4 regions of the Clostridium saccharoperbutylacetonicum N1-4(HMT) genome follow, and region 1 is predicted to be linked to each of the others. Evidence: riboswitches for the same ligand, from Rfam matches in the RefSeq annotation. Region 1 holds a riboswitch; each other region holds the start of a gene.
The links. Region 1 has a riboswitch for cyclic di-GMP ahead of CSPA_RS09295 (methyl-accepting chemotaxis protein). Riboswitches for the same ligand answer to the same signal wherever they lie in the genome.
Positions count from the first base shown of each region.

Region 1 (7,985 bases):
AGTCTTATTTAAGTCCTTTAGTTTAATTTGATTACACAGGCTATCATAAAGCACAATAAAATAAATAACAAGTCAATTGCTATAAAATCATAACAAATGTTCCGATAGTAATGAATATACCTCCAATAATTGTTTTTACAGTTAATGTTTCCTTTAAAACTACAAAAGCAAGTATCATTGTAATAACAATACTAAACTTGTCCACAGGAACAACCTTTGAAACCTCTCCAATCTGCAATGCCTTATAGTAGCAAAGCCATGACAATCCTGTAGCAATACCAGATAGAATTAAGAAAATCCAGCTCTTCTGATTTATATTCGAAACTTGATTTTGTACACCTGTGATAAAAACTATCCCCCAAGCCATTACTAAAACTACGGCAGTCCGTATAGCTGTTGCTAAATTCGAGTTTATACTACCAATACCTATTTTTGCCAATATAGATGTAAGCGCTGCAAATACTGCAGACAATATTGCAAATGCAAACCACATATGATTACCTCCTTTTAATTTTGTAAACATGAAACCACCTCCAATATTTAAAATTATTTCATATTAATCTTACTCATTGCTATAAAAAGCCGATTTTTATATGCTTATACGTAAAAAATAAACTATACCTTATATAGGTAAGTATATATAACTATTATCAACATTAACACCCTTTCGTGCAAATATCCCTTTGCTAGTTGGATAATATTCATTTATTTCATAATCAGAAAAATCAGCGAAACTTACCTTTGGAGTTGTTAGATCTACCGTCATTTTTGAAAGATGTCTATTATTACTTACATTTATAAAATATATTGTTCCATTAAAAATCTTCATGTCTTCTCCATTCATTATTCCCAATCTTTTTGTTGATATGTCTTTTAGATCAATAGAATAAAGATTATTATTATCTGCAGAATATATTAGCTCACCTGTTTTAATTCTATATTTTTTGCTCCTTTCTTCTTGTATTTGAGTAACCTAGAAAAAGTGAGCAATTTAAAAAATTAATAAAAAATAGCTAGAGCGTCACTATTTCTCTAATGATAACTCTAGCCATTTTGTGGTTAATTTCCCCGTTGCTTAATAGTTTTTTATTAAATTTTGGCATAGTTTAAATTTAATAAAATCTGATACTTTATAGTCATATCAATATCAGAAATATAATTCTGGAACTATATCTTTTAATTAATTTTATTTTTCTTTCAAAGTCATTTTAAGATCTTTATCAACTGTGCAGATATAAGCTTTTGTTTTAGGAAGTGGATTGTGAACTGCTACTGCTTACTATTATATATTACATTGTTATATTTAGTCTTTATACTTTAAATTTTTGTACCATCTCCGTTAACTTTTGTGCCAGTTCTGCCTGGCTTTGCGCAGATTTTGCCACATCACTGATAGCAAAAGTTACTTCATTAACACTATTTGATATTTCCTCAGAACTTGCAGCTGATTCTTGTGCAGTTGCAGATACATTTTGTATCGCAGATGCTATTTGTTCAATCACATCATTCATGTTAGCTGATGCTTCTGAAATTTCGCCTATAATGTTATCTACAAATTCAGCATCCTTCCCATATTGCATACCTGTTTTATTAAGAAATTCATAATTAGGTTTTACATTATTATCAATGAAATCAAGTACATTTTCTCCACTTTGTGATAATTTATTTACTGCTGTTTGTACTTGCATAACCATATTTTGAATATTTACAACTGCCTGTGAAGATTGCTCTGCAAGCTTTCTTACTTCATCTGCAACTACAGCAAAGCCTCTTCCCTGCTCTCCAGCTCTTGCCGCTTCGATTGCTGCATTTAAAGCTAATAAATTTGTTTGTTCAGCTATACCTCCAATAGAATCAGCCATCATTTTAACTTCTTCAACTACTTTTGCTTCCTCAATAGCCTTTAAGATATCAGAGCGATTTTTCATATAAATTAAATTACTCTCTTCTATATCCTTTGTTGCTTTAGCCTTAATTTCAACTGCTCGTTTTTTTATCTCATTTACAGCTGTATCAGCTTCACCTGCTCTGTTTGCAAGCCCATTTGTATTGGCACTTATTTCCTCTGTTGACGCACTTACTTCTTCAGTAGTAGCACTTAAATCTTGAACTCCCTTTGATATTTGTTCTACCGATTCATTTACTACTTCCATTTTAGAAGAAACCTCTTCAACAGTTGCTGACAGTTCTTCACTTGTTGCACTCATATCGCCAGCGCTATTAATTATCTCGTTTACTAAATCTTTTATGTTCTTACTAGCTTTATTCAGTGCTTTAGATAGATTTCCAATTTCATCTTTTGTATCAATTTTTATTGATTGAGTTAAATCCCCTCTTCCAATTGCTTCAGCAAATTTTAAAACTTTATTTATCTGCTTTGAAATCCAAACTGATATCAAAATACCCAATATAATGGCAGTTAGCAAACTTAAAGATGCTATTGTAATTATTTTGTATAAAGAATTTTTATACATTAAGTTGTTTTCACTATATGAGTTATCTGCCTGATTTGTATTTATTTTTATTAAATCACTCAGATTAGTATATATTTCTGTCCTTATCGATGATAATTGTGAATATTTTATATCAGCCTCTGTATAATTGTTCTCATTTGCAAGTTTCACAACTAATTCATATGTACTTTTGTATGTTTTTAAATTATCTTTAAGTTGTGAGAATGTTGGTTTTTCTTCATCAGATAATATTGATTTTTCATAATTTGTTATAATACTATTATTTTCATCTTCTAATTTATTAATTTCTTTTTCAAGTGCATCATTTTGATTGTTCATATTTCTTTGAGCATCAATCTTTAATACATCAAATCTTATGTCACTTACATTTTGCCTTATAGTAGTTAGTTGCTTTATAGATTCTAGATTGTAATCATGCATAGAAATTGCATTTAAATTTATTGCTCTCATATTTGCAATACCAATAACCCCAACAATCACTATAAATAGCACTACTACTATAAATGCGGATATCAACTTTTGCTTAATTTTTAAATTTTCAAACCATTTCATAATTTATTCCTCCCTAGATTCCTCTCCGTAACATTTAAAGATATAATTTTCTATTATCATTTTCATAATACAACTAAATAAAGCATAGCCCCTTTCTGCTTTAAATAATAAAGACCACTAATCAGCGTTAAACTAATTAGTGGTCGGTTGCACTATTAACTCTAAATTCTCAAAGTGCCCAAATAAAGAGAATTTTTCACTGTTTCCACATTTTCTTATGAATTTAATATTATACTATTTTTCGCCTAAAATCAACAAATAATATATTTACACACTATATTTCCCCATTATATAACAATACTAAAAGGTACCTACATCCTGCAAGCACCTTTTATAAACTTTATATTTAATTATCTTTTCAAACAATTAATTTACGCTATAACTGTTGCTGGTATCTTAATTGTTACTGTTCCTGTAGGTGGAATATCTCCAACGTTAACTATAATATTTTTAGATGTCGAACTTGAATCAACTGTTCCTTGAGTAGTTGTTACTCCACTAACATTAAAATCTATATGATTTGGTGCTGGATCATTAACTACCACTGCTTTAGCTGTCTTTGTCCCAGTATTAGTGATTACAAGAGTATATGTAAAATTATCTCCTACCCATACGTCTTTTACATCTGCTGTTTTTACTACACTCAATGTAGTATCAGCTGTTCCATGAAATATAATCGTAACCTCTCCGCCAGGATTATTCGTATTATCACCTTTGGCATGAGCAATATTAGTTATATACTCTGAACCTGCTTGTGCTGGATCATTTCCTTTTTGTGCTACAGTTACTAAACATGACGCACTTAAGTTGCTTCCATCTAATGTTGTAGCTGTTATTGTTGCTGTTCCTGAACCTATAGCTGTCACTTTTCCATTTGAATCTACTGTTGCAACAGAGGTATCAGATGAACTCCATTTAACATTTATACCAGCTGGAGTTGTTGTTGCAATTAAGGTTTCTGAATCATCTATTGTTAAACTTGTAGTTGACTTATTTAAGGAAATCGACTTAGTTTCTTTAGTCACAGTTACAACACAGGTTGCAGTTAAGCCATTAGCAGTTGTAGCTGTTATTGTACAACTTCCTTCTTTTACTCCAGTAACTTTTCCAGTTGAATCTACTGTTGCTACTCCTGTATTATCTAATGTCCAAGTTACTTGTGCTCCTGCTGGAGTTGTTGTTGCTGTTAATTGTTGTGTATCACCTACATTAACATTTATTGATGATTTATCTAATGATATTGATTCATTAAATTTACATATTGCGTAAGCTTCATTTGATTTAGTTCCTTCTTTACTAGCGATAATAGGTGTAATAATATAATAATAAGTAACACCCAATTGTACATTTGTATCTGTATAACTAGTATCACTGCTAGTTGCTATTGTTTCATAAGTTCCACCTGATGTTGTTGATCTTTTTATATTATAACCTGTAACATTACTACTATTAGCTGTGTTCCACTTCAATGTTATAGCATTGCTAGTTTCACTAGTTAAAGCTGTTAAAGTTGTATAATCATATGGCAACATCTTTCCTGTTGAATCTATATCTATAGCCCTAAATGATAGACATCTATTATTAGCATCTAGCTTTTTTACTACTACTGAATGATTCTTTAATTCCAGTCCATTTTTCTCAAAATCTAGAGAATAATCATTTGAATAGCTTGTTGTTTCTTTAAATTGATAATCTATACCATCTATGTTTATTACAGCATTTAAAGAATGATCAGAACGCCCTAATGAATAAAATCTCAACTTGCTTCCATAAAAATTGAATCTAAGGTCAGCTGAAGAATTATATGTAAATGCATCAAGATAAGCCGAACCATTAGTGTAAGACCAACTCCCCTCATATAAAAAATAAGAAGATGTTTTTTCATATCTTTGCCATCCTATATCGGCTGCATTAGCACTGCTTCCATTTTGAATGATACCAAATCCAATAATAACTAATGTCATAACAAACATTATACTAAACTTTTTAAAATAATTTTTCATTTATCATTCTCTCCCTTATATTCAATAATAAATGAATGCGCATTCTATATATTTATTTTAATTGTTATCCCAATATAATCCAACAATAATCGTAATACAAATTCTTTTATATCTAAGAATTTCAGTAAATTTTTACATGTTTTATTATCAATATTTATACTATTTTGCTTAAAATAGATAACAAAAAAAAGACTTTTTATTTAAGCCTTTAAGGTTATCTGCACTTATATACTTGTACACCTTATTCTCTTATGATGTAGCATCATTACTGCACTTATGTGAACAGTGCTATTCATATTTAACTTGTAATGATTTGATGCCCAAAATCTTAACCACTACAATTTTGTAGTGGTTAATTAATATGATCTACTATAAATATTTTTATTTAGTAGTTTTATTGAAATTATCATCAGCAGGAGTATTTGTAGATTTTCCAGCATTTTGTGTCCACTTATATTTTGAATTCATCATTTCAAGTATTCTTGAAGTACTAGTAGGCGCATATCCTGCATCATTTCCAGTATCAACTCCATTTACCATTTCGGCTGGAGCATCAAATCCCATTGAATAAAAATATAAATCTCTTGATGCTCCATGTTTAGAAGCTTGGTTTATCAGACCAGTATAATCAGGATAAACATCTATAAAAGCAGTTAACTGTTTCATTCCGTCATTACTATCTCCAATCCATAGATCATTTATATTACTTGACTTATATTGTTCAAAAACAACACCTTTTGTTTTTAATGATGTGACATAATTACGGCTAACTTCCCCAGTCCATTTGTTGTCTAAATAAGATTTTTCACCCTTTGACCAGAATGGATCTAGCAAACATATTCTATCAGGTAAAATATTACTGCTAATTGTTCCACTATCAACTAAGTTACTGATAAGCATACCACCATTTATAACCATTTGACTTCCTAAAGAATGACCTGCCAATCTTATTTCACTACCCGAAAAATTTTTCATAGCTTTTACATAATCATCTACAAAAAGTTGAGCAGCAGATACAGTAGGTACATTGATTGAATTATAGCTACCGTCAACTTTTCTCCATCTCATACCTTTAGATCCAGAAGTTGTCCAAATTTTAGCTTCTGCATCTTTAACTTCAGATTCATCGGATAATTGATTCCAGTAAAAAATACCTATATTCCATCCTTTATCAACCCAATAATTCACAGTATCTACATCAGCACCGTAACTAGAATCATTGTGACTAGGATTAAAAATTTCTCTATATAGCTTTTCTGTTTTATCCTTTTGCCAGCCATGAATATAAATAACAGTTGGCTTAGAAGAGTCAAAGTATTTATTACTTTCTCCTGAAACGAATTTTTGAGATACATTTCCTTTACCAAACCAATAGATACCAGTATCCAATGTTTTAGCATCATATGTAGTAGCCGCACTAGCCATAGTTCCATTTTGAATTAATCCAACACTAATAACTGTAAATACCATAACAAACATTAAACAAAACTTTTTAAAGTAATTTTTCATTTATCATTTCTCCTTTATTTTTCAATAATAAACGAATGCGCATTCTATATACTTATTCTAATTCCATACCTGGTAAAATCCAACAATAATCGTAATACAAATTCCTTTATATCTAAGAAATTTAGTAATTTTTTACATTTAATATTATCCATTTTTATACTATTTTGCTTAAAATAGATAACAAAAAAAGACTTTTTATTTAAGCCTTTAATGTTATCTACACTTATTCAATTCTGCACCATTTGAGTTGGTTTGATTGCGATGTTGAGACTAAAATAATAGCATAAACAAGATACAGCTAAACTTTGTATTAGCACTATCTTAAATTTATGCATCTCAATATCGCAATCAATTACTAGTGCTCAGTAATATTAAAAAAACAAAATGAAAAGTTAAAATCTAATTAATTTGTATTAAACAATAATTGTGTATTACAACTATTAGTGCTATTATTTACCTAAGGAGTGATATCTTTGAATGATATTAATAGTAAAAATTTTAGAGAATTAATCAGATTATTAGAGCGAAAACTTGGCTTATTAAACAAGCAAGACAGTTGTTGTTTAGAAGTTACTTTAGCTCAATGCCATGCCTTAGTTGAGATAGGACGCATTGGGAGTATTACCTTAAAAGATTTAGCTATATTGATAGGTTTAGACACAAGTACCATGAGTAGAACTGTTGACAGCCTTGTAAAAAAAGAATTTGTATTTAGAGCTCAGTCAAAAACAGATAGACGAAGTGTAGATATTAAATTAACGGATAAAGGTTTAATTCTTTTTAGAGATATTGAAAGTAAAATGGATGATAAATTTATGAATATTTTTAATCAAATATCTACTGAAGAACGTTTAACAGTTTTTAATGGATTAAATATTATAATTGAGGCTCTTACTAAGGCTGAAAACACATCTAACTGTTGTAATGATGAAAATTTAAAAAATGTATAACTAGTTCATTCTTACTGATAAAATATTTTTTATATTGGAGGAGTTAATAGACTATGAATTATACAATTGAAGAAATGAAAAATTCTGACTGGGACGAAGTCTCACAAATTTATCTAGAAGGCATCAATACTGGTATTGCTACTTTCCAAAATTCAGTACCAACTTTTGAAGCTTGGGATAATGGACATGTGAAATCTTGTAGACTAGTTGCTAAATCAAATGAAAAAGTACTTGGTTTTATTACTCTAAGTGCTACTTCAAGCAGATGTGTTTATTCTGGCGTTGCTGAGGTCAGCATATATGTAGGCGAGAATTACAGAGGTTTAGGAATAGGTCATGCTCTTCTGATAGACATGATAAAACTATCTGAAGAAAATAACTTCTGGACTTTACAATCAGGGATTATAAAAGAAAATGTTGCAAGTATTAAACTTCATGAAAACTGTGGTTTTAGAGAAATAGGAATTAGAGAAAAGATAGCAAAAATGAATAATGGT
Region 1 is NC_020291.1:2,097,350-2,105,334, reverse strand. Features, by position in the region: gene CSPA_RS09305 (EamA family transporter) at 80-493, opposite strand; gene CSPA_RS09300 (hypothetical protein) at 623-829, opposite strand; gene CSPA_RS09295 (methyl-accepting chemotaxis protein) at 1,311-3,026, opposite strand; cyclic di-GMP riboswitch class II at 3,159-3,242, opposite strand; gene CSPA_RS09290 (Ig-like domain-containing protein) at 3,398-5,029, opposite strand; gene CSPA_RS09285 (Ig domain-containing protein) at 5,411-6,538, opposite strand; gene CSPA_RS09280 (MarR family winged helix-turn-helix transcriptional regulator) at 7,012-7,488, shown strand; gene CSPA_RS09275 (GNAT family N-acetyltransferase) at 7,542-7,985, shown strand, end outside.

Region 2 (7,985 bases), 2.8 Mb from region 1:
AGAACAGAAAGTTGATAGAATAATGGAAAAGTTAGGGTAGTACATATATAGGGATAATGGATAGGAGAATTGTTCTTAAATTCGTATTACATAGTAAATATTTAATATGTTATAATATTTAAGGCTAAATTGCACAACTAGCCAATACATAATAGGGATAGTATAGATAGGGGAAATTCTTGTTTTGCTATCCCTATTTTTATTTTATTTATTTTATTTATAGAATCACATTAACAATTGACATGTATTTCTGTTTATGGTATAATAAGACTTGTGTTTTGGGTAGAATAAGTTATACTTGATAATTTAATTAAACAAAAGGACTTTCTGATTATATTATTTACCATCTCACGTGAGTACCATTCACGCTTTTAAGTAATATAATTATACTAATCCTTTAAATTTTACTTTTGTATATCAATTTATTATTTAAGGCATTTTAGAATTACGGAGACTAAATTAAATAGAGATCCAAGAAAAACAAATATATCTTTCAGTAGTTCTTTATCGAAACGTTTTCTGCTAGGTCTACGTTTCATGTGTACCGCCTCCTGTGATGTATAAATATTCGAGATGGCATGTTAAGTATATCATTATATGGTAAAAAATACAATTTTGAAGGCTTGAAATAAAAAGTAGAAGGCTTAAAATAATAATATAAATATTATAATTTCGAATTTAGTACAAGTTATACTAGATTCTTTTTTGTCGTTGGAAAATATGGCATATATACATATATAAATGAAGAGATTTTCGAATATTGAATATTACTAAAAACAATTATAGTCAAAGAACAATAAAAACTTGTTTTAATTCTAGTTTTAAAATTATAAATTATTGCAAAAGTGAATTTGAAGTTAAGGAATTAGAAGAGTTTTTACCTATGTATTAAAAAAAGATGACTCCTGTTCAATGCAGAAATCATCTCCTAATAAAAGTAGAAAATATAAATTTTTAAAATATATAAAGGTTTATTAAAAATGTCTTCTATTTATAACTTAATTAGATTTTGGAACAAATTCACCTATTGATGCCATTAATAACATTAGGAGATTATAGTTATTTTACCAGTTTGTCTATCTAGGCTATAACGATTGAAACCGTCTTGTTGATATACGATTCTAGTATTATCAGTCATATTGGAACAAATACGATATGGATGTTTAATGTCATAACCATCAAAATAAGTAATAGTATAGTCTTTTGCAGTATAAAAATCAAATATATGGAATTTTTTGTGCTCGCCAGGCTTGTCACCCGAGAACATTTGGTAGTTTAGGTTGGCTGTTGTCATTACTCCATCTTTAAAATTTATTGAGTTTTTTGGAAACCATGTACCAGAATATCCATTATGATATTCATTAGAAGTCAAAAATTCATCGTCGTATATTAAATAAACGTCATCGGAACCTAATTGAGTAAGTGTTAACTTATAATAATTATGAGCATAACCTAAATTATCTGTACAAGAAGTAAGATATTCAGAACTGGAAGGAGAAGAATGGTTATAAGCCTCTGTACCTACATAATCATATGGGTTAGTGTACGGAGTATTATTTTTAGGGTTATGCTTAATTTTTGACCATACTTCATCAATAGAAATATTATTAGGTGTTGGTGTGTTTTTTGGAGGTGTTGTACGTGTAGAAGCTGTGACAACAACATCAGAACCAACCCAATTAGACCAAGCGCCATGAGAATCACTTACCCTAACCATTATTGGATAAGTGCCAGGTTTTTTAAATTTTACTATGCAAGAATTATCACCTTTAATTAAAGCATAATCATAGAGTAGATGAGTTTCTCCATCTACTATTACTAAACTTTGTACATTTTTTAGTGAATCATTATTATCATTATCTTTTGAGTTAGCCCAGCTAAAGAAAAATTCTGTATCTGTATTTCCGCTTAACGCAGAATAATTAAGAACACATTGAGGTCTAGTGTTATTATCTGTTGGTTCAACAGATATAGATATACTCCACTCATCAGACCATACATTGTGATCATTCATGCATTTAAATTTCAATATATATTGCCCTGGTGTTTTAAATTGAGTAGCAAACCCAATATTACCTGTCAATGTTCCTATAATAGAGTCGCTTACACCTGGAGTTCCATCTATATTCACATTAGTGATTTTATAGCCATTAGGATCATAAGTATAATTTTGTCCATTATAAGACCATAACCATGCAATTTGAGTATCTGTAGTAATCTGCCCATTTTTTAAAGACGCTGGATTCAAAATAGCGTATCTGAGTTGAGCAATTGGCTTAACATCTACAGCAGAAGGTGTAGTAGTTGTTGTTTCTATAGAAGAAACACTTGCAATACTGTTACTTGTTTTAAAGTTTATTTTCTCTTTAGTTGAATTTTGTTGATTACTTAATAAAGCATCATTTACATCAGTTTTAGTAAACTTTCCTATTTTTATGTTACTATCAACGACTTTTTCTGATTCTAATAAATCAGATGATTTATTTCCTGTTGCTATGTTTGTGTTGGCTAAGAGTTTTTTGTAGTCACTATTTTGGTTAGAACTATTACTAAGAGTTTTTGTGAAAGTGGTAAATTTCTCACTTGATGAATTAACATTACTATTTGCAAATGCTACACTTGATGGTAGACATAAAAGCATAGTTAATGTAATCCCTAAAAATTTTTTTAACATAAAAATCCCCCTTTTATTTTACAACATAAACTGAGAAAAAATGATTTTGTTTCCAATTAATCTCAATTAAGTATTATAATACAACTATGTGGTGGAAATTTCAAGGGAAAATTGTAAAAAATTAATAAATAGTGATAGATATTGATAAATAATTATATATTGGAATGGCAAAGTGTTTGGTTTATGCACGATAAATTGTAAACCGATTATATAAGATATTTTTAAAGGACAGATTAACTTTTAAAAACCATTTTTTATCTAGGAATAGATAGAAAATGGTTTTTTGCATAAAAAAAGAAATGACTTAATTTTGGGGAAATAAGTCATTTCTATCCCATATTATTTATATGGAATAAATAATATGTTAAAAAGAATTACAAGATATATTATATACTTAAAATGTTACAAAATTGTGTCATAAATGTAAACAGTAAAAAATATTTATTAATAATACAGAAAAAATGATTAGAGATTAATAAAAAACATACTTTGTCGAAAAATAAAATGCAGTCAAGCACAAAAAATAGTATGGAATTTAATGTGATAATATGTTATAGTGAAAATAGAAAAAGTTAAGGGTTGTTATATATGGTGTCGAAAACCAAAGAAAAATATATGGAATATGTAGAACTTTAAATCCAATTATTTTATTCTCCTTATATAAAGGTTCAAAAAGTGCAGTCAATGATTTGGCTGCACTTTTTGCGAATAAATAAGAAAAAAACAATTTATTGTCAAAATAATTGTTATGACAGCTTATATAAAAGCTAAAATATTATGATATTATAAAATTAGTTAAATAATATTTTAATATAAAGGGTGTGTGATTTTATGAAGTTAATTTGGGAAAAATCTTTAGAAATTGGCTATCCGGATATTGATAATCAGCATAAGGAACTTCTTGAAAGAATTAATTATTTTTTCGAATCAGTGAATAGTGGGGCGACAAAGGAAGAAGTGATTAGAATACTAGATTTTCTTGAAAAATACACAAATGATCATTGTAAATTAGAAGAAGAAATTCAGAGAAAGTATAATTATGGGAAGTATAATCAGCAATGTATACAACATCAAGTGTTTAGAAATCATTTACAAGACATAAGATATATATATGAGTCGTATGGTGTCACAGGGGCAGTGATTAATTATATGCAACAAAAAATACTAGATTTTTGGAATTATCATATACAGAAATTAGATAAAGATTTTGGAAGGTTTTTAAAAGAAAAATGTAAAGTTACAATTTAGATGTAATATTGGGATTTTATTATATGAGAGGAGGCTTTAGTATATATTGTTTCAAAGGAGTTGAGAAATATGAGATATGATGAATATTTTGAGAAAATATGTAATAGTACAATGGGTGATTGGAATTATGATGATGAGTCAGGGGTTTATTTTTATAAATATGATATTGATATTGTAATAGAAAATGATATAAGTTGGTTGGAAAATAGTGATGATTGTTGTTATGATGATTGGGCAAATAAATCTTTTGAAAGTCGTGCGTATAGAAAAAGGTTTATATTAAAGTTTAGAGATAATATTGTAAAAAAAATCTATGGTGTATTTGTTGATGGGTGTAAATGTTTTATTCCTGAGCCGAATGAAAATATGATAATTACGAAAGAACAATATGCTGTTGGTAAAATTATAAATGGGTTTATAAATTCAATTGAAAAATTTGATTTTTATTTAAATAAGGTATCTATTAAAATTAATTCGGAATAATTTGTTGCATAGAAATGAGAGGGAAAACAATAAATATGTAGAAATGTAAAATTAAGGCGGGTATTTGATAAAATTTATGTGAGGAGTGGTTGTATGTATATGGTTACAAACGAAAAAGGTGGGGAAAGAAAAAAAGATATTGAATTAAAAAGAATAGAAGAAAATATAAAGCAACATAAGGATATGAAAGTGAAGACTACGATATTAGATGAGAATGAAAATGATAATAATAGTGGAGAAATTGTGATTTTCTTTGATAATACAAATTGGGACAAGTCTTTATCAACAGGAATTGATAATCTTGATAAGCAACATAAGGAAATATTTAAATATGCTAATAAGCTATTTTATGATATGGAGCAGGAAGAGGAAAAAAAAGAAATAATTAAATCTTTAGATTTGTTAGAAGAAAGTTTGCTTAAACACTTTATTGAAGAGGAATCTATTCAAAAGCAAAATCAATATCATAATTATGGATTAGTACATAAAGAGCATGAAGAATTTAAAAATCAAATAAATGATTTGAGAAGAGTTATAGAAAAAGATGAGCTATCAACTACATTTGTAGTAGAAATTCAGCAAGAAATGCTTACATCTTATAGAAGACACGTTATAAATTTAGATAAAGATTTTGGGGAGTTCTTAATGAGAAAAATCAGGAAATAATTTTTAGGTCTAAAATTATTTGTAAGATGAAAAATTAAAGCACTAAATTAAGAAATGCATATATAAAAGATTATTTAGTTAAATAATCTTTTATATACTATTTTCAATTTAGTGTTTTTTTATTATTATATATTAGTTTCAGAAGATATTGACACATTTAGAAAAATGGTGATATTTTTAATGTAGTTACAAGTTAATAGTATAAGCAGTAGCTTAATTTATATAAAGGGGCGTAAAATTATGGCAAAGATAGATGAATTACTAGATACCATTGATATTAAACGTGCATCCGATATTCATATCACATCTGGATTAACTCCTATGGTAAGAATTGATGGCAATCTAGTGAGAGCAAATGAAGAAATTATTTCACATGATGTAGTTGGAGAATATATTGAAGATTTAATGCCAGAAAAATTTGAGGAGTTTCTCGAAAAAGGAGAAATTGATTTTAAATATAATAGGAAAGGAATTTGTAATTTCAGAGTAAATGCGTTTAAATGCAGAGAAAGTTATGCAATATGTATGAGAATTATTAAGGAAAAGATTCCTAAACTTAGTGATATATCAACAGCAGAAGCTTTGAAAGAATTCACGGAATTAAAGGATGGCTTAGTTTTAGTTACTGGACCAACTGGTTCAGGCAAAAGCACAACTTTAGCAGCAATGATAAATGAAATTAACAAGAATAAGGAAAAGCACATAATAACATTAGAAGAACCAATAGAATATATACATGAAACAAATAGGTCAGTGATAAATCAAAGAGACGTTGGAGAAGATACTAAAAGTTATGCGGCTGGTCTTAGGGCAGCACTTAGACAAGATCCAGATGTTATATTAGTTGGAGAAATGAGAGATCCTGAAACTATCGAAATAGCATTAAGAGCAGCACAAACAGGACATTTGGTTTTTTCAACGCTTCATAATATGGGAGCAGCAAATAGTATATATAGGATTATAAATTCCTTTGAAGCTGGTCATCAAAATGAAGTGAAAATTCAATTATCATCCTTGCTTAGAGGAGTTGTTTCACAAGTTTTATTGCCAAATGCATCTGGAATTGGAAGGTCGGCAGCAATGGAAATAATGGTATGTACCTCAAGCATAAAAAACTTAATAAGAGAAGGAAATTTTGAACAAATCAATAGTTTTATTCAAATGGGGTCAAAGTTTGGAATGCAAACAATGGAAATGGATTTAAGAAGATTAGTTAACAATAATATAATTTCAAAAGAAGAATATGATACCTGGATTAGAAATAATAAAATTAATTAATCCTATATATTTAAATTTATGTTAAAGTGTTTTGTGAAAATTTACAAAATACACTTGTAAATTAATAGTAGTATGATATTATTATATTAAAAATAAGATAATTTAATTTGTTTAAGAAGACTATGAATCATGTATTGTAGATGGGCACTTGATACATGAGGAGTTAGTAGTGCAACCGGCCTTAAATTTTTTTAGGGTCGTTTTTCGCGCTTTTTTAAAGAAAAAAATTACAAATTAATCTCTTAAAATACATAAATGAATAAAAATGGAAAGGTTTAAATTGAAATGGATTTTGTGTTGGTTTTGGTTTTAGGTTTGGTCATAGGTAGTTTTCTAAATGTCTGTATTTATAGAATACCGTTGGAACAATCTATTGCTTTTCCACCATCTCATTGTACAAATTGTGACCATAAACTGGAACCGCTTGAGCTTATTCCAATAATAAGTTATATATTTCTTGGCGGAAGATGTAAGTATTGCAAAGCTAAAATTTCTGTAAGATATCCAGTTATTGAAATTGTTAATGGAATTTTATATTTATTAATATATTTAAAATTTGGATTAACAATTATTACTTTAAAATATTGTGTTTTAGCATCTCTTTTAATTGTAATTGGGATGATAGACTTTGATACACAATTTGTGTTTACAAATACGATTATTTTTGGTGGAGTTGTTGGAATTGGATTTGTAATATTACAGGCTATTATAAATAAAAATGGAGTTATAGATTTGCTTTTAGGTGGAATTATCGGTGGAGGAATAATAGGCTTAATAGTATATTTGACAAAAGGAATGGGTGAAGGTGATATTGAAATTGCAGGCATCTGTGGATTATTTTTGGGGATTAAAGGAATTTTGCTTGGATTGTTTTTAGCAGTTATTCTTGGAGGAATAGTCGGAATAATAATTTTGCTACTAGAACTTAAAAAAGCAAAAGATAAAATGGCCTTTGGACCATGTATAGCAATTGGAAGTTTGATTTCTATGTTATTTGGAGTAGAAATATTAACATTATATATGAACTATTTAATGTAAGAGCAAATTATAATAAGCTTTTAACATACTAATGATTGAAAAAGCTTAAGAACAATTTTATACTAATGAAGAATATTGCATGGGAGAATATGAGATAGAAAGGTGCGATATGAGAAATGGCTACAGAGAAAAGAAGATTAGGGAATATACTGGTGAACGCAGGAAAAATTACCAGTTATCAATTACAAGAAGCATTAAAGGCACAAAAGGCTCTGGGTAAAAAGCTTGGAGAAATATTGGTAGATACTAAAATAATCACTGAAGAAGATATAATTGAAGCTATTGAACAACAGACAGGAATTAAAAAGGTTGATTTAAATATAATTAATTTTGATAGAAAAGCAATAACATTAATTCCTGAGAATTTATGTGAAAAATATATATTAATTCCTTTTGGCTTTGATAATAATAAAATAAAAGTTGCGCTTGCAGATCCTTTAAATATATTTGCAATAGATGATGTAGCTATATCTACAGGTTTTGAGATAGAGTCCTTTATAGCAAGGACAGCTGATATTAAAAAATTTATAGGGATATATTATAGTAGTCAGCAGGTTAATAATGCGGCCCTTCAGCTTGAAAAAGAAAGTATAAAATT
Region 2 is NC_020291.1:4,859,833-4,867,817, reverse strand. Features, by position in the region: gene CSPA_RS21640 (hypothetical protein) at 1,046-2,674, opposite strand; gene CSPA_RS21635 (bacteriohemerythrin) at 3,506-3,922, shown strand; gene CSPA_RS21630 (hypothetical protein) at 3,992-4,405, shown strand; gene CSPA_RS21625 (bacteriohemerythrin) at 4,499-5,071, shown strand; gene CSPA_RS21620 (type IV pilus twitching motility protein PilT) at 5,312-6,349, shown strand; cyclic di-GMP riboswitch class II at 6,456-6,539, shown strand; gene CSPA_RS21615 (prepilin peptidase) at 6,635-7,387, shown strand; gene CSPA_RS21610 (GspE/PulE family protein) at 7,504-7,985, shown strand, end outside.
Region 2: it holds a riboswitch for cyclic di-GMP, as region 1 does, so the genes downstream of both, CSPA_RS21615 (prepilin peptidase) here and CSPA_RS09295 (methyl-accepting chemotaxis protein) in region 1, are expected to answer to the same signal.

Region 3 (7,985 bases), 2.8 Mb from region 1:
CCATCTGAATTATTGCAATCAAAAGTTTTAATTAGTGCACCATTTAATACTACATTACTACAGCTATTACTTCCAATTGTATGTTGACTTGGATTAACAAATGAAAGTCCATCTCCATAATAAACATTATTTATATTGCTTATTGATATTAAATTAGATCTTCTACTGTAAGCTTCTGTGTCTGAAAGCCCCTTAATTTTCGCTGCTTTATATTGCTTAGCTGCAAGGATACCATTTTCTTCAACAGTTTTTATACTACTTTTTAGTGAATTAGGAAAATTAGTTGTTTTTTCTGGTTCACCTTGTTTCCACCCATTCCCATCTATTACTCCACTACCTACAATTTTTAGATTGGAACTATTACTACCTATAGCATTAATAAGTGCACTACTTTTACCTGTTCCACTTTTTATATAATCTTCTGGATTTTCAGAGCCTAAAAGCTTTCCATCAACTTGAAAAATAATATCACCTTTTAGCCAAATAGCTCCAGATTTAAATACTTTTCCGGCTGGAATTAAAACTTTACCATCTGAAGTACAGGCATCTATAGCTTTTTGAATTGCATTTGTATCTAAAGTTTTTCCATCACCAACAGCTCCATATTTGGTAACATCAAATATCTCTGGTGTTTTTGTTGTAGTTTGAATCACTTGATTACTATCTTGTGATTCCTTGCCATTTTTATCAACCGCCCTAACTGTAAAAGTATATGAAGTATTTGGATTAAGACCAGAAACTACATAATTATGCATACTTATGTTTACTGCTGATTTGTTGCTTGAATCTTTATAGAAATTATCTATAAAGGGTTTAGCTTTTGAATTTTTATTATCATTTGAGTTACCTACAAGTTTTCCATTCATATATATATTGTAATTTTTTATATTGTTATAATTTTCAGGTTTGTGCCAAGCCAAGGTAATACTATTATCATCATAAGCTAAAATTGGAACAGATAAATCTTGCGGTGCTAATACATCAGTTGCTGCTACGCCGTTGTTTTTTGATAAAATTAACCCTATAAATATTACTGCGATTACTCCAAAGACTATTACTGAAGTTATAGCTACCTTCTTTCTCATTACTTGCGCCTCTTTTCATACTTAACTATAAAATAATTCACATGATCTTTTTGTTAACATATTCTAACTAATTGCATTATATCCTGTTAAAATGTCAAACGCATGTCATACCAAACGACGCCTCCATGTGTTGATTCTGAAATTCCTTCATTTTCAAAACCAAATTTTTCGTAATAATGAATCAATTTTTCTTTACAAGTAAGTACCAATCCAGTGCGTCCTTGAGTTTTGGCATCAGCAATAACTCTAGTTATTATTTTTTCTGCACAACCTAACCTACGATATTCTGGTATAGTATTTACACCAAAAATCATTTGCCATTCACCCTTTTCATTATGTAAATTAGCATTTTCAAACATCTCATCACATAATTTTCTCTTATCTGTGACCATTCCATTTACAAAACCAACTAGCTTTCCATCATCCTCTAATAGCCAAAAATGGTTAGGATAAATTGTTAATCTATTCTTGAAATCACTTTCTGAAGCTGCTTCTGCTACTGGGAAACACAATGATTCAACAGCAGTGATTGCTTGTATATCTTCTATGGTTGCAATTCTTATCTCCATTTTCATTAGCTCCTTTTATTTATTAGAATTATTTTTCTTCAACGTTTTTTCTAAATCTGAAATATAAACTGCTTGTTGTTTTTTCAAATATATTCCTACAAAAGGTTTCATAATCCACTTTTTAGTTAACACATTCTCTGTAAAATTTATCTCTGTCCTATTATCATCTATCTTTGAAAATAATCCTACCCAATGGCCATGCATATTATTATTATCCATATCAAACTCATAACACGTCATAGGTTCAAATTTAGTTATTGTAAAAGTTGTAGCATATCCTTCTTTTGTATACTCCACAAATTTTTTTTCTGCTTCCAAAATCTCAATTTTACTTAAATCACTCCTCCATGAATAATTATCAAGAGAAGTTACTACTTCCCATACAGTTTTTATACCCTCGTTTAAAATTAGTTTTATATTTGCACTTGCCATTTTATCCCACCTTCAATATGACATTTCATTATTATTATAACTTATTTATACCCATAATAATGTAATCATTCAATCATTTTCTGTTTTTAAATTACTAAATTACATTGGTTTTCACATTAAAATACCTTTATAAATAACAATAACAAATATTTTGTTTACCAATTTATCCATGTTAAGCAGATAAAAAAGAGCTAAGAGAAATTTTAAATCCTCTTAACTCTTCTTATATAAATAAATTTATTCTATCTATAATTTTTCACAACCATTAGCTGATTAACAAATTTAAACTTTAAATTTATTTACTTCCACAAGCATTGCATTAGTCATGCTATTAAGCATTTGTGCTGCTGATGCAACCTCTTCCGTTGAAGCATTCATTTCTTCTGAAGACGCTGAAATTTCTTGAGAAGATGCTGAAACTTCAACTGAAATTGAAGATAAACCATCTATTTTATTTAAAATTGTGTTCTTATCTTTTTCTATATTTTCAGCTGATTTTTTAACAACATCAATTTTAGGAATTACTTCATCTACTGCTTCAATTATCTTTTTAAATGATATTACTGAATTTTCTATAACATCAACTTGATTCATCAATTCATTATCCATAGTAACAGAATCTTGGACAATAACGTCTGTATCTTTAGATATTCCACTTATTAACTTACTTATACTTTCAGATGACTCTTTTGATTGTTCTGCAAGTTGTCTGATTTCATCTGCAACTACTGCAAAGCCCTTACCAGATTCACCTGCTCTCGCTGCCTCAATTGCTGCATTTAATGCTAATAAATTTGTTTGATCAGCCACTTCGTTTATCAGATTAGTGATTTCATTTATTTTATTTACATTCCTACCAAGTTCAGTAATCTTACTATAAAATGTTTTGAATGAATTACTTACATTTGTTACTGATTGATTTAATCCATTCATTTCATTACTACTATCCCCCGCCATCACGCTTATCTCTCTAGAATTCGAATCTACAATCTGTATTTCTTTAACCATTCCAGACAACTTCTTGCTAAACTCACTAAGAATTTCTGTTATATATATTAATTCTTCTGATTGATTGCTCGTACCTGTAGCAATTTCAGATATTGCTCCTGTAACATTTTCTGATACATTTGCTATTTCTTCTGAGATAGAAGATAAATTTTCTGACTGTAAGTTAATGTTTGATGAATTATCCTTAACTTGCTTTATCATTATCCCTAACGATTCTTGCATCATTTTCATTGAAGCAGTCATTTCTCCAATTTCATCTTTTTGATTCAAATATTTAATTGGAACTTCCTCAATCAAGTTTCCCTCTGACAATACCTTCAAATGCTTTGAAGTTAATTTAACACCTTTAGATATATTATTTGAAATTAAGTATATAATGCAACCTCCAATTAATATAAATATTATTGAAGATATTGCAACTGAAATCTTCAAACCAGATAATTCTGATAACACTTCAGTTTCTGTTACTATAACACCTACAGACCATTCAGTTCCAGAAACTGGTGCATATCCTACATATTTATCTACTCCACCAAAACTATATTTACCTATTCCTGTCTCACCTGCACCCATTTTAACTTCAATATCTGCTATTGCTTGTAATTTCGGATCTTTTTTTGCTTCATCTATTGGATTATATAAATTGGTAACTTTATCTTTATCAGTACTTGCAATATTTACTCCATCTTTTCTAATCATAAATGCATAGCCAGTTTGTCCAATTTTAAGTTGATTGGTTAATTCACTTAAATAATTTCCATCTCTTGTTTCTATTAAAACACCTACAATTTTATCATTATATTTAACAGGAACTGCATACACAACTACAACTTGTTTATTAGCATCTTTACTTACTATCGGATCTGATACATTATCCTTACCTGCTAATGCATTTTTTAAGTATACTCTGTCTTTAACATTAACAATTGTTCCATCTGGTTTTTTAATGTCTCCATTTGCTTCTACAAATTCTAATCTAATACTTCCAATTCTTTTACCTTCATTTGAAAGAATTGGCATCTTACTTTCTGTTGCTATATTAGGATCACTTATTTCTGGTTTAGCTGCAATAGCCTCCAATGTTTTTAACTGCCCTTCAAGTCTTCCAGAAACATTACTTGCAGTTTGTTCTGCAATTTTAGGCAATGTCTTCCCTAAATTCGATTTTAATGCATTCGATGAATTGATAAATGAAATTATACCTAATCCTATGCATATAATTGCTAACATTAATCCCAAAAATACTATTAATTTTGTTTTAATACTTTTCATAAATTTCCCCCTATCACTATTTAAGTATAAAGTAGTTCTTATAGTCATTCTCTTTACTTAATTTTCGTTTTATATTCTTAAAAATTTATATGTATCATATATGTTTCTATATAAAATAAAAAAATCGCAGGCGACTGTGGAGCCGTAGATTTTTAATATTAAGTTCCGTATTGTGCTTCGCACTCTTTTTATAGGTGCGCATCTGCCTTTTCGAACGCATGTGAGAAAAATCTGCACCTTAGAAAAAGCAGCTATGCTGCATACGAGAACATTTTATGCAGGCGAATATGATTTATTTTTTTATTCTTTTAAAATATTAAACCTAGTTGATTAGTCTGTTTCAAAAGTTATCCGCAGATTCTCCAATAATATAATTTCCTAAAGAATAAAAAAGTGCCCATATAATTATAGGCACCAAAATAAAGCTTAAAATTTGTATAAATACATTTTGGCAACCTGACAATCATAGAAAATTAAATTTTCCTTAGACTCATAGCTTTGCGGCCCTACCTTTCAGTAAGTGTGCTATTAACATTATATTTTTATTATTTTATACTATTATGTAAAATATTAAGAACTGTACGTAAATCAGCAACTCCTATTTGACCAGGTGCTGAAGCTTTTTTGGCAGCTCCAAAAGTTAATGCTGAACCAAATACTTCGCCTGCTAAACGGCTTATAACCCCAGTACCTGCCATAGACATTGTAATAATTGGCCCCTCAGCATAATTTTCAACCATTTCATTTGTAGCTGAAAGTAAAACTAACACGTCGTTTTTATTTTGAGGCATTACTGCAATTTTAGGTAAATCAGCTCCTAATTCTTGCATTTTTCTCAAACGTAATACAATTTCTTCTTGAACTGGAGTCTTAAAGAAATCATGATTTGACATTACAACTTTAACTTCAGAATCATGTGCATAAGCAACTATATCTTTAACAATTTCATCTCCTGTAAAAAGTTCTACATCGATTAAGTCAACTAATCTAGTAGCTGCAATTTCTTTGTTCAATTTTGCATAATAATTTGTAGATACTTCTTTTTCTCCACCTTCCTTTTTGCTACGGAATGTGAATAATATTGGTGTATTTGAAAGTAGCTTTCTTAAACTAACAAGTAATTCTTTAACTCTTTCTATGTCTTCTACATTTTCATAATAATCAACACGCCATTCAACAACATCTAAACTGATATCCTTTAAAGCTTCAACTTCTTCAATAAGTTCTTCCTTTGTCCTTCCAACGATTGGAACGCAAATTTTAGGAGTTCCTTCACCAAGTACAACATTTCTAACTTTTACTGTTTTTTTCATAGCTATCCCCCTACTGTTTTAAAAAAATATATTATGAATATTATTGCTTTATTTTTAAATTATGTACAATATTATAATAATTATTAATCTCAGAAATAGCTTCTAATACAACAAACTTTAAAATTGTCATACTAGAAGCTGCATTATTTTTTTAACATACTTTCAATATTATTTGATATTTAAGAATTCTTTCATATGTTCAATAGGCATTTCTTTTCCTGTGAAAAGTTTAAATGCTTCTGCTCCTTGATATAACATCATACCATCACCATTAATCCATTTACAACCTACTTTATCAGCTGTTTCTAATAATTTAGTTACGTGTGGCATATAAACTGTATCTGCTACGAATAAATCAGGACGTAAGTATGTTTCATCTGGAATTACCATTTGACCTTCTAATGGCTTCATACCAACACCTGTAGCATTTACAAAAAGATAACTTGATTCAATTTCACTTCTTAAAGCATCAGTATCAGCTAAGTCAAATAATTTAACTTTACAGTTTGTTTTTTCAGTTAACTTTTTAACTGTTTCTTCTGCTCTTGCCCAGAATTTATCTTTAATATTAAAGATAGATATTTCAGCTACACCATCTAAAGCAGCTTGAACTTGAATTGCTGTTGCAGCACCACCAGCTCCTGCTATAGTCATTTTTTTACCAATCACATCAATACCACTATCTTTTAATGAAGTCATAAATCCAACTCCATCTGTTATATGTCCAGTTAAAACACCATCATCATTTACAACAGTGTTAACTGCACCTGCAAGCTCTGCTGCTGGAGAAATCTTATCTAAATATTTGTGAATAACAGTCTTATTAGGCATTGATACATTAGATCCACGAGCTTTTAATGCCTTTAATCCTTTTACTGCATCTTCTAGTTCATCGTTTCCAACTTCAAAAGCAAGGTATGCATAATCTAGTCCTAAATATGAAAAAGCCTCATTGTGCATTGTTGGTGATTTAGTATGCTTTATTGGCGTTGCAATTAACCCTATTAATGTAGTATATCCTGTAATACGTCTTTCCATTTATCATCTCTCCTTAATATTTAAATAATATATATTTATTAAAATTTTTATTTGTTAATTTTCCTACAATTATATGATATGTCTATTTCTAATAATATTCCAATTAATTCTTCTCTTATTATCAATAGAAATGTTCTATAGATAAATTACTAAAAATCTAGATTGCTAAACATAACCTTAATTAATCTGGAATCACAATACGTTTAGGTTTTCCGATAATAAATATGTATGAAAAAGCACCTAATCCACCCATTGCAGAAACAAAAACCAATGCAGATGCATACGATCCTGTTGCAGCAATTAGATAACCAACTATAGCAGGAGATAAAGCCCCTCCCATATTAGATACAAAATTAAAAACTGAACCACATAATCCTACTAATTGCTTAGGCATTATCTCAGATAATAAGGCCCAAGAAATAGTTGATGCCATACCTTGACCAAAGAAAGCTATGCACATAAATATGATAACAATTGTAATATCATTAGTATAATTAGCAGCCATAATAACAGCAGATAATAGCAAACCGATAATAACTGGAAGTTTACGTGATATTCCTATTCCATATTCTTTAGAAATCATCCAATCTGACCATCTTCCAGCAAACAAAACTCCAGCAATTGCTGCCATATATGGTAAAGCTCCATAAATCCCCATCTTTAACATAGTCATATGTTTTTCAGCAACAAGATAAGATGGAAACCATGTCATGAAAAAGAATAATATAGCAGTATTACAAAATCCACCTATATACATTCCCCATAACTGACGGCTTGTAAAAAGATACTTTACCTGTTTCCAATTAACTTTATTTTTTTCTGCAATAGTATCTGAAAGACCACCGCCTTCTTTAATAAGGTCAATCTCTGCTTGATTAACACCTTTTGATTTACCTGGATCATTGTAGCAAATCAACCAGAAAAATGTGAATATAATTCCAATTAAACCAGTAGCTACAAATATAGATTTCCATCCGAATGTTACTAAAAGCCATGTTAAAATAGGAGTACATAATGCGAGTCCTACATATTCAGCTCCTGTGTAAGCACCAATTGCTAAACCACGTTCCCTAGATGGAAACCATGCAGTAACAATACGGCTATTTGCTGGAAAAGCTGGCGCCTCAAATATTCCAAGTCCAAGACGGCAAGCAATCATACTAGCAAAGTTATAAGTAAGAGACATGGCTCCTGTAAATGCAGACCATCCAAAAAGTGCAATCCCATACACTACTCTTGGTCCTAACCGTTCAAGAAACCAACCACAT
Region 3 is NC_020291.1:5,857,989-5,865,973, forward strand. Features, by position in the region: gene CSPA_RS25700 (glycosyl hydrolase family 28 protein) at 1-1,085, opposite strand, end outside; gene CSPA_RS25705 (GNAT family N-acetyltransferase) at 1,172-1,654, opposite strand; gene CSPA_RS25710 (DUF3284 domain-containing protein) at 1,670-2,086, opposite strand; gene CSPA_RS25715 (methyl-accepting chemotaxis protein) at 2,369-4,366, opposite strand; cyclic di-GMP riboswitch class I at 4,814-4,903, opposite strand; gene aroD (type I 3-dehydroquinate dehydratase) at 4,912-5,679, opposite strand; gene CSPA_RS25725 (shikimate dehydrogenase) at 5,848-6,717, opposite strand; gene CSPA_RS25730 (MFS transporter) at 6,899-7,985, opposite strand, start outside.
Region 3: it holds a riboswitch for cyclic di-GMP, as region 1 does, so the genes downstream of both, CSPA_RS25715 (methyl-accepting chemotaxis protein) here and CSPA_RS09295 (methyl-accepting chemotaxis protein) in region 1, are expected to answer to the same signal.

Region 4 (7,985 bases), 1.5 Mb from region 1:
AAGTTAATCCATAGCAAAATAGCCATTCCTTAAAATCAATAATACCATCCATTCCGCTTAGAATCAACTTTTTCATAGAAATTTACCAGCTGTTTTATGAATTTTAGCTACCACTCAAAAAGTTCTTCTTTATGCCTTATTTTCACCGACTTTCATGAAATTTTTCTTGTTTTATGGCTGGGATGAAATTTAGAAATATTGAATTATAAAACCACTAAAAAATGTTCTTTGAAAATTGAATAAGTGTTATAATTAATACAATTATGATTCTTGGAGGGATAGGTATGATTCCATTTATAATAGTTTTCACTATTACTATTTTAAGTATGATGTATATAAGTAGATTAATACTTATCTTGAAAGTAGACGTACAATTTCATTTTTAATCTTTTCTTTCATTTCTTCTCTCTGCTCCTCATTCGGTCTTGTAGATTCATCAAACAATTCCTCATTTGACAATTGATATACCGAGCTAACTATAGGAGTATCACCTTTCACCCTCGGATATAAATGCCAATGAATATGAGAACATCCATTTCCAAGTAGTTCATAATTCATCTTATCAGGCTTAAATATATTAGAAACTGCTTCTGCTACTATAGACATTTCTTCAAGATGTTTTATTTTAAAAGAATGCTCTAAATTGTGTAATTCAGGACCATGCTCTTTACAATTGAAAACCGTATAACCCTTGAACCTCTGGAACCATCCTAAAATTACATATCCTGTTTCAAGTTCCATAATAAAATATGGGTCATCTTTAATATTTTTTTGCTTTTCACACATTTTACAACTCATTCTATAACCTCCTACATAAAATATTAAGTATCTTTAGTTAACACTTAATTACTATTATTCATTAGATTGTAATTTTATACAACACTTATCTTAACATATTTTACAAAATATCACACACATTATATATACTCCTCATATTATTATGTAGCTCATTTATATGTGGAATATGATATAATCCTTCTTCTAATATTTAAATTAATCAAAATGGCACGAAAATACTAGTTAAAATAAAATTAAATTAAAAAAATCTAGTAGTAATCAATTCAAATTCATTACTACTAGACTTCTAAAACAATTTCTATTTTTACTATTCAATTTTTTAATAATGTTGTTTTCTACAACATCCTCACTTGACTTTATAATTTAAATTTCTAAATAATTATAAACAAGCTACCATAAATTATATTTTAAATTTAGTTATAATACTTCCTAAATCTTCAGACATTTGAGATAAAATTTTACTAGATGAAGCTATTTCCTCAACAGATGCTAATTGTTCTTCTGCTGCTGCTGATATTGTTTGTGTTTCATCTGCTATCTTCATACTTATGTTTTGGATATTATTTACTGAAGTAACTGATGCTTTAGTCCCAACACTTATTTCATTGATGGACTTTGATATTTGGTGAATTTGTTCAGATATTGCACTTATCATTTGAAGTATTTCACGGAAACTTGTACCTGCAACATTTACAACCATTGCTCCTGTATCAACCTCTTTTGAGCTTTCATTCATAACTGAAACTGCACTGTTAGTTTTGCTTTGAACATCGTTAATAATTTTAGCTATTTCTTTAGTGGCTTCTTGTGACTGTTCTGCTAATTTTCTAATTTCATCTGCTACTACGCTGAAACCTTTCCCCGCTTCCCCTGCTCTTGCAGATTCTATAGCTGCATTTAACGCAAGTAGGTTGGTTTGTTCTGAGATACCTTCAATTGTATCAATAATTTGTCCAATCTTCGCTGACTTTTCTTCAAGCTCACTAATAATTGTTGACGTTTCATTAGTCTTTCTCTCTATTATTTCCATTTGATTAATAGCTTTTTCTACTGCTTCTTCACCAGCATTTGCAGAAGTTTGAGCATTATCCGTTAATGTTGAAACTGATTTTGTATTTTCAGATACTACATTTATTTTATCAGATATATTTTCAACTACTTTAGTAGTACTATTAGCAAATGCAAGTTGATCATCCGCACCATTCGCCATAGTAGTTACAGCAGTAGCAACAAGATTTGATGCATCTGCTGATTGTTCAGCACTTGCAGTTAATTCTTCTGAAGATGATACTAATTGTTTTGATGTATCTCCTAATTGCTTAACTAATTCTCTGATATTATTTGTCATCTTATCTAAAGCATTGGATACTGTACCAAACTCACTTTTATCTTTAAGATTCTCTGGTTTTATCTTTAATGAAAAATCACCTTGGGATAAAGCACCTATAAATATTACAAAATCATTTAATCTCTTAGTAATACGTTTTGTTATAAGTACTCCTAATACAATTATCAAAATTGATGCTGTGATAACTATAATTAAAAACGTTCCTACTGCAATCTTAAAATTTAATTTATCTGCATTATTTATTTCTTCAGCAATTTGTCTATTATGATCACCAAGTTCAACCAAACTATTCATGAAAGCTTGTACATATATATCAACATTTTTTTCATAATACTCATACGCTTCTTGATTTTTATTTTCTTTAGCTAAACTAATAACAACTTTCCTACCTTCTCTATACTTTGATAATTTATCTTCTATTTCCTTTATCTTACTTGTTTCAAATGAATCCAACTTTAAATTTTTATACTGATTCATATAATTATTAAATTGTTCAGCACGATTATCAATATCTTTAATTAAACTCTCATTTTCTGCATTATCCGTTGTTACCATAAGTCTATAGATATCAGCTGTAATAGCTCTTGCATGAACTCTAGATTCGCTCAGCCATTCACTGGATAATAACCTTTCATTATACATAGAATCAATACTTTTACTAGATGATAGTAAAAAGTAATATCCAGTTATACCTACTGCAAATAACCCTATTAAAGAGCATATTATAAGTAATGTTAATTTCTTACCTACCTTTAAATTATTAAGCCATCTCATTTTTTAATCTCCTATCCTTATACTTAAAATTTCAATAAAAAAACCCGCCAACAATTAATAACTTAATTGTTGGCAGGTTGCACCACTAACTCCGAATTCTTAAGGTGCCCAAATAAAAGAACTCATCATCGTTTCCAACTTTCCATGACACTATATTACAAAATATTATAATATTCACTATATAAATATTATATCACCTACATATACAAATGTACACTTATTCTACTATTGATAAAGTGTTCAGTTAAACTTATTTCTTACCTTGAAAATAACAATCAAAATATATTCATTACCTCAAATCACATGATCAGCTGACTTTAAGCTATGTGCTGTATAAATGCACTGTGGCTTTTTCAAATGGAAGTGCCTAAACCTTATATTGGTAAAAATATGCTTAAATTAGCAGTTTGATGTAATAAATAAAAAATATGTTCTTTGAAAACTGAATAATGGGATATTTTATAAATATGTTATAATTTATTATATACATTATAACTTGAAGAAGGAGTGAATATAGTGAGTATCACTGTAAATTTATACTATTCAGGAATAAACGGAAATGCCAGAAAATTTGCAGAAGAAATGGAAAACAGCGGTACTGCTGCCGCCATCCGTAACGAAGATGGAAATGAAAAATATGAATATTTCTTTCCGATGAATGATCCTGAAACAGTTTTACTTATCGATAGTTGGAGAGATCAGAATGCAATTGACGCCCATCATGCTTCACCAATGATGACAACTATTGCACATTTAAGAAACAAGTATGATCTGCACATGAAGGTTGAGCGATATGTTTCTGATACTGTAGAGGTTCCTTCTTCAGATGTAAAATTCATCAGGGAATAATTACAGAAATTTCAGCTTGCTCTATGAATCAGCAAGAACTTTGAATTTATAGATTATATAAAATTTAATAACTGATTTAAGAATCACATTATTCAACTAAAAAATGAATAGTGTGATTTTTGCGTAATACTAGAATAACTTGTACTAACTAGTTAGATTTACATACATCTAATGTTGAAGTTAATCTTAATATAGATTTGCATCTTATTCATTGGATCGGATTTAAATACATCTCATGTTGAAGTTAATCCATAGCAAAATAGCCATTCCTTAAAATCAATAATACCATTCATCCCTCTTAGAATCAACTTCCACACAAAAATTTACCAGCCGTTTTATGAATTTTAGCTAACATTCAAAAAATTCTTCTTAAGTCCTTATTTTTACTTACTTTAATGGAATTTATCTTGCTTTATGCCTGGGATAAAATTTAGAAATATTGAATTATAAACTAATAAAAAACTTATTAATTTATATTCTATCCAATGCCAGATATAATGTAGCTAGTGAAATAAAATTCATGCAAGAGTAAGAAATAATGTCTTTGGTTACAGGTATACTGTTTGTTTACTGCTCTCTACTATATCTAAACTTAATACATCTTATATTAAAATTAATCTCTGTATAACATGTAGATTTGACGTAGCAAAAATAAATCGTAGATTATATGTAGCCAACAATAAAACTATTCTTTTTTAAATTTGAAATTCTTTAAAACATGAATAAGTCATATTTCAATTTCAAACAATAACTATAAAAAATAGTTCACGTTTTAAGGAGATTTTTACTTATGAAAAAAATATTCACTTTAATTGTTATTATAGGTCTTATTGCAATAATTGGATGTGATACGAATAGTAGTAAAATTACAACAACCAATATTGCATCAGTAAAGGATAGATTACAAACAATAAAAGAAAAAGGGACACTAACTTTTGTTTCAGCAGATGCCCCGCCTTTTGCTTATATAAATCCTGAAACAAATAAGCTAAGTGGAATTGATGCTGATATCATAGCTGAAATTGCAAAGCGACTTGGAATTAATAAAATTGAAGAAAAGAAAATAAAATTTGCAGATCTATTAAACCAACTAAATACTGATGATAGTATAGATCTGGCAGCAGATGGAATATATATAACTCCTGAGCGTGAAGAGATAGTATCATTTACTCAGCCGCTATATAAGGAATCAGAAGTTGTTATTGTTCCAAAGGCTTCAAAAATTAATTTTAAGGATGATTTGAAAAATGCAGTGGTTGGAACTATAAGAGGTACGAAATTTGCGGATTTAATACAAGATTGGAAGAAAAATAACTTAGTAAAAAATGTGCTGTTTTTCGAAGATAATACTAATTTATTGAATGCTATAAATAATGGGGAAATTGATGCAGGTGTATCTGATTCAGCTTTGGTAGAATATTCTTTAAAAAACAATAGCTTCTATTTAAAGATATTAAGTGATTATACTCCTGAAATACATGGACTTGTAGGAATAGCAGTTAAAAAAAGCGATATCACATTATTAAATAATCTAAATGAAAAAATTAATGAGATGAAAGCAGATGGTACGTTGTATGCGATTCTTGTAGATAATGGATTAGATAAAAGTAATACGATTGAAAATCAATGACATAAGTATAAGTATAAACTTAACATATGTTTATATAAACTTTAATTTTAATGTGTCCTTATGATTCGCATGTGGAATGTATATTCTATAGATATCTCGCAGAATTTAGGGTAAAGGAAAAAATAAAAAAGACACTCAAAAAGTGTCTTTTAAGAGAAAAATACTTCTCCTTTACCAATTACTGCTATTCTGAAGTCGGGGTCAAAAGATACCACATACTTTGGAGAATTAGGTTCCATTCGTATAGATTGATATAAAGAATGTGTTTTATCAAAAACAAGTACATAGACATTATCAGTACTAGAAATATTTTGAATATTATAACTAGGTTTTGATGGTAAATTAAGATCCGATGGTGTATATAAGCCTTCCTTAAAGATATTGCCTATAGCTAAAGGTATTAAAGTAATATTAAATGATAAGAATAATAAAATTAGCAATGAAATAAAAAAATTCTTCACTATAATTTCCACCTTCCGCTTTAGTGTGTGTGATAAATATTTTAATTATATTTACAAAGGAAAATATCGTATTAAAATATAAAATACATTCTCTAAAATTATGTTTCAGAGATAGATATGTCTCCATTACCAATTATCAGTATTTTATACTCTGATTTAAGAGGAAATAAATTAAATTTTGGTGATTTAGTCTCCAATCGTAAAGATTGTTGTACAACATTATTTTCATTAAAGACAAGTACAAAGACACTATCAGCAGAGGATTGATTTTGTATCACATAAGTACTATTGGGTGCAAGTTTTAAATCAGATACTGTATATAAGCCTTCTTTAATGCCACTAGTTTGAGCTAGAGGGGAAATAGTCATTATATTAAATGATAAACATAATAATATTAAGAATAAAATAGTAAATTTTTTCATTATCAATCCACCTTTCAGCTTTATTTTATGTAGCAACCATAATAATATTCAAATATGTTATTAAAAATTTACCTAAAATCAATCCTCAGCGCCAACTATTGTTTCCTCTCCACTAACCATATCTTTAATTTTCACTTGTTTATTTAAAACCTCATCTTCACCAATTAGTATTACATTTGGTATTCCTAACTTATTAGCATAGTTAAGTTTTTTCTTTAATTTATCATCCTCAAGATATATTTCAGCATATTTCCCCTTCCTTAATAATCCATTATAAACCTCTGCACAATATTCTAGCGTATCCCCAATTGGTATGATTAAATATTCTATTGATTTTTCTACCTTATAATCCTTTAAAAAGCCTATTTCTTTTAGTACAAAAAATAACCTTGTAAGTCCAATAGATATTCCTACACCTGGTAAAATATTATCTGTATAATTTTGAGCTAAATTATCATATCTTCCACCAGAACATATTGAACCATATCCTTCATTTCCTGTTAAAAAAGTTTCAAATACCGTTCCTGTATAGTAATCAAGGCCTCTTATAATTTTTATATTTATTACATACTCATCCTCCTCTACTCCAAAAATCTTTAACATATTTCTAACTACAGAAAGTTCCTCAAGTCCCTTTTCAAACTCCTCTGAATTCATAGCTAATTCTCTTAATTGTTTCATTATTTCTTCATTACTTCCATTTATATTAATGGCCTTATTAATAACATCAGCTTTTTCTTGCCCTACTAGTTCAACCAGTGAATTTAAGAACTCTTCTTTTCCTATTTTGTCGTACTTATCAATTAACCCCATAACTTCAATTGCATTTATAATTTCTAAATCTTTCAAGATAGCTGATAGTATTTTTCTATTGCTTATTTGAAATTTATAGTCTTTTAAACCAATAGCCTTAAACCCCTTAGATACCATACTAATTACCAATGCATCATTATTAACACTAAGCTTATTATTTCCTATAATATCTATATCACATTGATAAAACTCTCTGTATCTTCCTCTTTGATTTCTCTCTCCCCTATATACTTTGCCAATTTGATATCTTTTAAAGGGAAAGGTTAATTCATTGAAATATTGAGCTGAAAATCTAGCAAATGGTACAGTTAAATCAAATCTCAAAGATAGATCATTACTTCCCCTATTAAATCTATATACTTGCTTTTCAGTTTCACCTGCACTTTTTGCAAGTAGCACCTCAGATTTTTCAATAATTGGGGTGTCCATTTCTAAAAATCCATTTTGCTCATATACATTAGTTATCTTTCTCACCATATCTCTAAATATTTGCTGTTCCTTTGGTAATAGCTCCATAAAGCCTGGTAATATACTTGGTTGTACTTTATTATTTTTCATAGTTCATTCTCCTCCTCATATTTCCTTTAATCTTTAAACATTACATATGCAAAAAACCATGCAGGCATATATCCTACATGGTTTAACAAATTACTACTAACATCTAATTCATTATCACCAGCAGATACAAGCCTACGAATTATAGACTTGCATCTGCTTTTTAACAGACTAAGTCTTGCTAGTGATGATGTATGAAATTTACTATTTTCATATTAAATGCTTTCATAATATTTCCTCCTAAAATTTATTGTTATTATTATATAACATTCAGATTCTATTTTCAATTCTAATAAAAATTAATTCAAAAGCAAGAAATAGAATGCTTGGTTACA
Region 4 is NC_020291.1:630,207-638,191, reverse strand. Features, by position in the region: gene CSPA_RS02790 (HIT family protein) at 352-798, opposite strand; gene CSPA_RS02785 (methyl-accepting chemotaxis protein) at 1,199-2,920, opposite strand; cyclic di-GMP riboswitch class II at 2,983-3,065, opposite strand; gene CSPA_RS02780 (antibiotic biosynthesis monooxygenase family protein) at 3,437-3,769, shown strand; gene CSPA_RS02775 (ABC transporter substrate-binding protein) at 4,560-5,399, shown strand; gene CSPA_RS02770 (hypothetical protein) at 5,549-5,860, opposite strand; gene CSPA_RS02765 (hypothetical protein) at 5,959-6,282, opposite strand; gene hisS (histidine--tRNA ligase) at 6,361-7,653, opposite strand.
Region 4: it holds a riboswitch for cyclic di-GMP, as region 1 does, so the genes downstream of both, CSPA_RS02785 (methyl-accepting chemotaxis protein) here and CSPA_RS09295 (methyl-accepting chemotaxis protein) in region 1, are expected to answer to the same signal.